One region of the Xanthobacter sp. ZOL 2024 genome, then DNA from elsewhere that is predicted to be linked to it. Evidence: riboswitches for the same ligand, from Rfam matches in the RefSeq annotation. Region 1 holds a riboswitch; the other holds the start of a gene.
The links. Region 1 has a riboswitch for cobalamin ahead of ACU4E7_RS04640 (DUF4198 domain-containing protein). Riboswitches for the same ligand answer to the same signal wherever they lie in the genome.

Region 1 (4,410 bases):
CACCATCATGGCCCCGGCGCCGGCCAGCGCCGCGAGCAGGGGGCCGAACGCCGAACAGGCGACCACCAGCACCGCGAACGCTCCGGCGGTGACGAGGCGGACCCGCGGATCGAGGCGGGGGATCCAGCCGGAGCGGCGGGCCGGCGTGTCGAGGAGGCCGGCGGCCGGGGCCAGATCGCCCATCAGTGGCCGCCGGCCTTGCGCATCTGACGCCGCGCCGCCAGGAAGAACCACAGGCCGAACAGGCCCACGATGTAGCCGATGCCGCCGAGCACCGATTGCAAGTCGTTCTTCTCCTTGAGCGCGATGATTTCCCGCCGGAGCGGCCTCAGCTCGTCGCGCAGGGCGCTGGCGAAAGCGGCCTGTTGCGCGGGCGTCGGAGGGCGATCCGCCACGGCGGCCGACGGTGCCGCCGGAGTTGTGGCCGGACCCGTTGGCGCGCTCGCGGCAGCAGGCGCCCGCAGCGCGGCCGGCAGATCGGCCACATCCAGGCGGACTTCGGCCACATGGCCGCCGCCGAGATCCACGCGGAAGATGTGGGCCACGCTGCGGGTGGGCGTGAAGGTGAACACCCCTTCGGGATTGGTGTGGGTCTCGCCGATCTTGCTGCCGTCCTCCGCCAGCACCTCCACCAGGGCATTGTTGGCCATGGAGCCATCGGAAAAACCGACTTCGCCTTCAATCTGGTCGCCGGCGGCGTAGGCCCCGGCCACCACCTTGTGGGCGGCGGCGGGCAGCGCTGGGCCGGCGGCGAGCGCGGCGGTGAGCAGCAGTGTCGTGACAATTCTGCGCATGGGGTCACCCGTGCTCCGTGGAGGCGCCGAAGGCGGTGAACAGCTCTGGCTTGACGCGCTGTGCCAGATAGACCGCAGCGCCCGTGATGGCGGCTTCGATGAGCATCACCGGGATGTGCGCCACCAGCACCAGCTTGGCCGCGGGAATGAACGCCTCGCCCGACAGCGCCAGCGCCAGCGCGACGCAGACGCTGGTGAGGGCGATGGCGAGCCCGCCGCCCAGCGCGCCCCAGATGGCCGCGCCGCGCGGTGAGGAGCGCACGATGCCGGCGCGGCACAGCATGCCCACGGCCACTGCCGGCAGGGCGATGTCCACCGTGTTCACGCCCAGCACCGTCAGCCCGCCGAAGCCGAAGAACACCGCCTGCAGCAGCAGCGCGACGAACAGCGCCGGAAAGGCGGCCCAGCCGAGCACCAGCCCGGCCAGACCGTTGAGAATGAGGTGGACGCTGGACGGGCCCACCGGCACGTGCACCAGCGAGGCGACGAAAAAGGTGGCGCTGAGGACGCCGGCCGCCGGGATCTTCTCCATCGGCATCCGCCGCAGACCGATGCCGATGCCGGCGACGGCAAGCGCCGCGCCGCCGATCAGCACCGGGGGAGAGAGGGCACCATCGACAATGTGCATGGGAGCCTCGCAGCCGTCACTGGAGCGGGTTGGCCTGGATCCACAGCACCGCGTCCTGGGAGAGGGGCTTGCCCTGCACCGTCCTGGCAGGCCCTGAACCCAGCGCGGCAAAACCCCAGGTGCCGGCGCGGGGAATGCCGAAGGTGAACACGCCGTTGTCATCGGCCTTCACCACCACGGCGCCCCCCGGCGGTGGCGCGACGCTGGCGGGGCCGGAGGCGCGCGTGGCGAGATCCGGCGTGGCGGCGATGTATTCCACCTCGATCTCCGCGCCCGGCACCGGCTTGCCTTCGCTCAGCACCTGTCCGGAGAAGGTGGAGCCGGCGATGACGGCATTGGGCTTGTTGAGGGGCACGATCTCGGTGGCGAGGCCGAGCGGCTCGTCCCATCCGCTCGGCACGCCGCCCTGGTTCACATAGGTCTTGGTGATCTGCTGAATGTATTTGTCTTCGCTGGCTTCGTAATAGGGGGCCGGCACCAGGGCGAAGATGTGATCGCCGAGCCCGTTCACTCGCACCTTGGTTTCAAACCCTGCGGAACTGTTCTGCGCGGCCTTGAAGGTGATGGGCTTGAGCGTGCCGCGCAGGTCCGTGGTCTTGCCCTTGCGGCTGACGAAGAACTGCTCCGGCGTGCCCATGTCCATGGCCGGACCGTTGGAAAAGGGATGCCAGAACACCAGCAGGAAGGGCACCTCCTGCGGCTTCTCCAGGTTCGTCTCGGGGGTGTAGATGAGCTGGAAATGGGCTTGGGCGGGCTGCGCCAGCGCGGTGAGGCCGGCGGCGCCGGCCAGCAAGGCTGCGGCGCAACTCCAGGCGCGGGTGCAGGCGCGGGTGAAAGTGTTCAAGGCGATGTCTCCCCGACGAGCCGAAACGGCCCGGATTGAGCAGGAGACGCGGGGAATCTGAGGCGCGCACGCCGGCCCGTGAGGAAAAGCCCGGCGCGCTCGCGCACGACGCTCACCCCGGCGTCCGACGAACGACCGCGCGCCGGAGCGCGCGGTTTGTGGCAGGTCTCCTGGCTCTTGGGTCACCGCCTCCACCCGACCTTCCCGACGCCTGGAGGCGCCAGTGGCACACGCGGGGTGAGGGCTCGCCAATTACAGTTGCGGGGGCAGCTCCGGAGTTGCCGCGAACGGCGCACCGAATTCCCTTTTCATCCTCGCCAGCACGTCCTTCCCGAGCGGGAGAAAACACTTTCGAGGACACCACGATGTCTGTGGTATTGGCCCGGCTGGGTGGTGTCAAGGCACAGCCGGCACCGTGTTTCTCACCCGCTCCGCCGCACCCGTCGCAGCAGATAGGTGTCCATGATCCAGCCGTGTTGTTCTCGGGCGGCGGCGCGGGTGGCAATGATGCGGGGGCCGGCCTCAGCCAGCGGTCCCTTGTCGAGCACCTGTTCCGGCATGCCCAGGAACGCTCCCCACCAGATCTCCACTCCGTCGGGATCGAGGGCGCTGAAGCTGCAGGCCCCATCCAGCATCACCACCGCCGTATCGGCCTCGCCGGGCCAGCCGAAGTCGCGCAGACGGCGGCCGGTGGTCACGTTCACCGCGCCGTTCACGGTGTTGAAGGGAATGGCGTGGGCGGCGGTGAGGGCCTGGAGGGCGGAAATGCCCGGCACCACCCGCAGGCGCGGGGGCGGGCTGAGCCGCGCGGCGATGCGCAGGGTGCTGTCGTAGAGGCCGGGATCGCCCCACACCAACAGGGCCACGGGCCCGCGCGGCTGCGCGGTGGCGATGGTGTCGGCCCACAGGGTCGCGATCTCGTCATGCCAGCGGCGCACCCGCTCCAGATAGGGCAGGCTCTCGTCACGCACCGGCATGTCGAAGGTCGCCACCGGCGCTGTGCTTCCGCTGGCCTTCAGAATGGCGTGCCGCAGGGTCTCGAGATCGGCCTTGTCCGGCCCCTTGCGCGGCACCAGCACCAGGGCGGCGGCGCGCAGCGCCTGCTGCGCCTCCAGGGTGACATGGGCCGGGTTGCCGGTGCCGATGCCGATCAGCCACAGGTCAATCAAAGCCCACCCCCGTTTCCGCCAACGGGCCATAGATGATCAACGCCGGCTTGGCGCTCACCGCCGTCGCCAGCCGTTCGGCGAGGGTCGCCACGGTGAGCCGCGCCAAAGCCTGCTCGGGCGTGCCCACCGCCTCGGCCAGCAGCGCCGGCGTATCCGGCGGCAGGCCGTGCGCCAGCAGCGCCGCGGCCAGGGCGGGAAAGGTGCGCTGGCCCATGAACACCACGGTGCAGGCCTTGGGATCGGCCAGCGCCGGGAGATCGAGGTCGCTTGGCAGCCGTCCCTCGGTGTCGTGAGCGGTCACGAACTGCACCCGTCGCGCGGTGAGCCGACGGGTGAGGGGGATGCCGCAGGCGGCCGCCGCCGCGCAGGGAGAGGGCACGCCGGGGATGATCTCATAGGCAATGGCCGCAGCGCGCACCGCCAGCAACTCTTCCTCCAGCCGACCGAACAGTCCGCCGTCGCCGGATTTGAGGCGCACCACGCGGCCGCCGGCGCGGGCATAGTCGACCAGCAGCCGGCTCACGTGGTCCTGCCGCGGCGAGGCACGCCCGGCGCGCTTGCCCACCCCCACCAGATCGGCGCCGGGGCGGGCGAGGCCCAGGATGGGGCCGGCGGCGAGGTCATCGAACAGTACGGCATCGGCCTGCCGCAGGCGATCGGCCGCCTTGAGGGTGAGAAGCTCCGGGTCCCCGGGACCGGAGCCGACGAAGCTGACGAAGCCGCTCACGGGCGCTCCTGTGCGATCAGATGGAAGAAGGTTCCCGTCACCTGTCCCCGGCGCGAGCCGGTCTCGGCCACCGGCGCGCCATCGGCGTCTGCCACGCGGGCGAGGGGGGCATCGGGCTGGTCCAGGATGGTGGAATAATGGAATTCGTGGCCCCGCAGGGTGGCGCCGGCGGCGTACCCGGGCATGGGCGCGCTCAGCTCCGCCCGGCGGTAGCCGAGATGCAGGCGGCGGGTCTGGTAGCTGGTCAC
Region 2 (4,410 bases), 600 kb from region 1:
CCAGCACATTGGAATTGCGCATGCCCACCTCGATCACCCGGGCGCGCAGGGCCGCCCAGTCCTGGGTCGCGGAGTGGTCCAGTTCCACATGGCCACGCCGGGCCTCGGCCAGAAGATCGAGGCTGTCCAGGGGCAAGATGCCCTTGGACCATAACGAGCCCTCGAACGAGGCATAGCGCCCGCGCTCGGCGGCAAGGTCCACCGACGCGGAAATGGCGAAATAGCTCAGCGCCTCCATGGAGGTGTCGGCGAACGCCACCGCCCCCTCCGAGGCGGTGGGCAGGCCGAGTTTCTCCAGCGCATCCTGATAGCCCATCAGCCCCAGGCCCACCGGACGGTGGCGCAGGTTCGAGCGGCGCGCCTGCGGGATGGTGTAGAAATTGATGTCCACCACATTATCCAGCATACGCATGGCGGTGGAGACGGTGCGGCGCAGCCGCTCGAGATCGAGCCCCTCGGCCGCCACGTGCGCGGCGAGATTGACCGAGCCGAGATTGCACACCGCCACTTCGTCGGCACAGGTGTTGAGGGTGATCTCGGTGCACAGGTTCGAGGAATGCACCACCCCCACATGGCGCTGCGGCGAGCGCAGGTTGCAGGGATCCTTGAAGGTGATCCAGGGATGGCCGGTCTCGAACAGAAGAGTGAGCATGCGCCGCCACAGCTCCACCGCCTTCACGGTGCGGAACACCTTGATCTCGCCCCGCGCCGCCTGCGCCTCATAGGCTTCGTAAGCGGCCTTGAAGGGCGCGCCATAGAGGTCGTGCAGGTCGCTCACTTCATCGGGTGAAAACAGGGTCCAATCGGCGCCGGCCTCCACCCGCTCCATGAACAGGTCCGGGATCCAATTGGCGGTGTTCATGTCATGGGTGCGGCGGCGGTCGTCGCCGGTGTTCTTGCGCAGGTCGAGGAATTCCTCGATGTCCACATGCCAGGTTTCGAGATAGGCGCACACGGCACCCTTGCGCTTGCCGCCCTGGTTGACGGCGATGGCCGTGTCGTTGGCCACCTTCAGGAACGGCACCACCCCTTGGCTTTCGCCATTTGTGCCCTTGATGTGGGCGCCAAGGCCCCGCACCGGCGTCCAGTCATTGCCGAGGCCGCCGGAATATTTGGCGAGCAGCGCATTGTCGCGGATGGCCTTGAAGATGCCGTCGAGATCATCGGGCACGGTGGTGAGGAAGCAGGAGGACAATTGCGGGCGCAGGGTGCCGGCGTTGAACAAAGTGGGGGTCGAGGCCATGAAATCGAAAGACGAGAGCAGGTCATAGAATTCGATCGCCCGCGCCTCCCGATCGATCTCGCGCAGCGCCAGGCCCATGGCCACCCGCATGAAGAAGGCCTGCGGCAGCTCGAAGCGGGTGCCGGAGACGTGCAGGAAATAGCGATCATAAAGGGTCTGGAGCCCGAGATAATCGAACTGCAGGTCCCGCTCCGGCTTCAGCGCGGCGGCAAGGCGCGGCAGGTCGAAGCGGGCGAGCTCGGGGTCCAGGAGCTCGGCTGCGACACCGGCGGCGATGAAGGCGGGGAAATAATCGCCATAGCGCGCCGCCATCTCTGTCTGCGTCGCCGCCTCCGGCCGGTGGAACACGAAGCTCAGCGCCTCGCGCCGCAGGGTGTCGGTGAGCAGGCGGGCGGAAACCTTGGAATAATTGGGCTCGGTCTCAATCAGAGTGCGGGCGGCGAGAATGGGTGCCAGCGCCAACTCCTCCTGGGAGATGCCGTCATAGAGATTGCGCCGCGTCTCGGCGAGGATGGGTTCTGCCGTCGTGCCATCGAGGCCGGCGCAGGCCTCGCGCACCAGCGCATCCAGCCGCGCGTCGTCGAACGGCACGAGGGCTCCATCGGCGGCGCGCATGTGAAGGCGCGGAGCCTGCGTCTGCGCGACAGGTGCGCGCGCCGCGGCCCGCTCCCGCGCCCGTTCCTCGCGATAGAGCACATAGGCGCGGGCCACCTTGTGGTGCTCGCCGCGCATCAGCGCCAGTTCCACCTGGTCCTGCACATCCTCGATATGGAAGGTGCGCCCCGCCTCCACCCGGCGGGTCAGGTTGGCGACCACCTGGGCGGTGAGATCGACAACGATGTCGTGCACCCGGCGCGAGGCTGCGGCCGAGCCGCCTTCCACCGCCAGGAACGCCTTGGTAAGCGCCACCGCGATCTTGGCCGGATCGAACGGCGTCACCGCCCCGTTGCGCCGGATCACCTGATAGGCGGGGTCCGCCCCCCGGAGGGCGGGCGGCGGCGCGAGGGGCGCGGACTGCGGGCGCGCGGAGAGAATTTCGAGGGACATTCGGCTCAAACCCCATGCTCTGGGGGCAAAGGCCGAGCGGACGCAAAGCGGCCAAGCGCACGCGCCCCGAGCCGGACCTGCGATCCACCGGGACACCCCGCCCGAGGACGATTGCGGTGTCACGGCAGGTCTCCTGGCTCGCGGGTCGTCGCGTCGGGTCCGTCTTCCCAGGCTTGCGCCCAGTGACAGGATTGGACCTTGGCTTGCCGCTGACAGTTGCGGGGGCAGCACCGGCTTCACACCGGTTTCCCTCTTCGCCCCTGGCCTTTCGACTCAGGGGACCGTGACCACTAAATGTAGGCCAACCATCCCCGCCTATGTCAATATTTAGACGACCGGAAAAGCACCCGGCGCGGGCCACGCCGCGCCGGGTCGGGACTCAGGCCGATAGCGCGCGCAGCGCGCGGGCGGCGGCCACCATGTTGATGAGCGCCGGCTTCACCTCGTCCCATTTGCGGGTCTTCAGGCCGCAATCGGGGTTGATCCAGATCTGGGCGTCATCCAGCCGCTGACGGGCGAGGCCGATCAGCGCCGCCATCTCCTCGGTGCCCGGCACCCGGGGCGAATGGATGTCATAGACGCCCGGGCCGATCTCGTTGGGATATTTGTAGGTCTTGAAGGCATCCAGCAACTCCATCTTCGAGCGCGAGGTCTCGATGGAGATCACGTCCGCATCCATAGCGGCGATGGCGGCAATGATGTCGTTGAATTCCGAATAGCACATGTGGGTGTGGATCTGAGTTTCGTCCGCGACGCCCGATGCGCACAGGCGGAAGCACGCCACCGCCCAGTCGAGATAGGCGCCCCATTCGCCATGGCGCAGGGGCAGGCCCTCACGCAACGCCGCCTCGTCGATCTGGATCATGGCGGCGCCGGCCCGCTCCAGATCGTGCACCTCATCGCGGATGGCGAGGGCGATCTGGCGGCAGGCGGCGCTGCGCGGGATGTCGTCACGCACAAACGACCAGTTGAGGATGGTCACCGGCCCCGTGAGCATGCCCTTCACCGGCTTGTCGGTGAGGGACTGGGCATGGCGCCACCACGCCACCGTCATGGGCGCCGGGCGCGCGACATCGCCGAACAGGATGGGCGGGCGCACATAGCGCGAGCCGTAGCTCTGCACCCAGCCATGCCTGGTGAAAGCGAAGCCGGAGAGCTGCTCGCCGAAATACTGCACCATGTCGTTGCGCTCGAACTCGCCATGCACCAGCACGTCGAGGCCGATCTCTTCCTGCCAGCGGATGGTGCGGGCCGTCTCCGCCTTCAGGAAGGCCGCGTAGGCCTCATCGTCCAGTGCCCCCTTGGCATGGGCCGCTCGCGCCTGCCGCACCTCGGCGGTCTGCGGGAACGAGCCGATGGTGGTGGTGGGAAAAGCCGGCAGAGCGAACCGCCGGCGCTGCACCTCCGCCCGCACCGCGAACGGATGGGCGCGGCGGCCCATGGCGGGGGTGACAGCGGCGGCCCGCGCCTCCACCGCCGCAGTGTGCACCTTGGGCGAGGTGCGACGGGCGGCAGCGGCCGACGCGGAGGCCGCGAGCGCCGGCTGAACCTCCTCCGCCCGTCCGGCCAGGGCCGCCGCCAGCACCGCCAGCTCGTCCATCTTCTGCACGGAGAAGGCGAGCCAGGACGTCAGGTCCGGATCGAGATCGGTCTCCTGCTCCAGATCGATGGGCACATGCAGCAGCGAGCAGGAGGGCGCGAGCTCGACATGGTCGGTGCCCCGCTTTGCCACCACGGGCTTCAGGCGCTCAACCTGGGCCGGCAGATCGGCGCGCCAGATGTTGCGCCCGTCGATGATCCCGAGAGACAGCACCAGCCCCAGGGGTGCGCGCCCGGCCACCTGTTCAAGCTGCTCCGGCGCGCGACAAAGATCGAGGTGGAGCCCCGCCACCGGCAAGGCCAGGGCCGTGTCGAGATTGTCGCCGAGGGCGCCGAAATAGGGGGTGAGCATGATCTTGAGATCGGGCAAGGCACGGGCAAAGGTGCCATAGGCACGGCGGAAGGCGGCCCGCTCCGCGTCGGTCAGGTCGAGCACCAGGGCCGGCTCGTCCATCTGCACCCATTGCGCCCCATTGGCCGCCAGCCGGCGCAGGATATCCGTGTAGACCGGCAGCAGGTTG

Region 2: linked by a shared signal. The riboswitch ahead of ACU4E7_RS01810 (ribonucleoside-diphosphate reductase subunit alpha) and the one ahead of ACU4E7_RS04640 (DUF4198 domain-containing protein) in region 1 are both predicted to bind cobalamin.

The regions. Positions count from the first base shown of each region.
Region 1 is NZ_CM128808.1:948,344-952,753, reverse strand. Features, by position in the region: gene cbiQ (cobalt ECF transporter T component CbiQ) at 1-183, opposite strand, end outside; gene ACU4E7_RS04650 (cobalt ABC transporter permease) at 183-794, opposite strand; gene cbiM (cobalt transporter CbiM) at 799-1,422, opposite strand; gene ACU4E7_RS04640 (DUF4198 domain-containing protein) at 1,439-2,266, opposite strand; cobalamin riboswitch at 2,423-2,632, opposite strand; gene cobF (precorrin-6A synthase (deacetylating)) at 2,689-3,435, opposite strand; gene cobA (uroporphyrinogen-III C-methyltransferase) at 3,428-4,162, opposite strand; gene ACU4E7_RS04625 (cobyrinate a,c-diamide synthase) at 4,159-4,410, opposite strand, start outside.
Region 2 is NZ_CM128808.1:349,511-353,920, forward strand. Features, by position in the region: gene ACU4E7_RS01810 (ribonucleoside-diphosphate reductase subunit alpha) at 1-2,290, opposite strand, end outside; cobalamin riboswitch at 2,397-2,591, opposite strand; gene metE (5-methyltetrahydropteroyltriglutamate--homocysteine S-methyltransferase) at 2,670-4,410, opposite strand, start outside.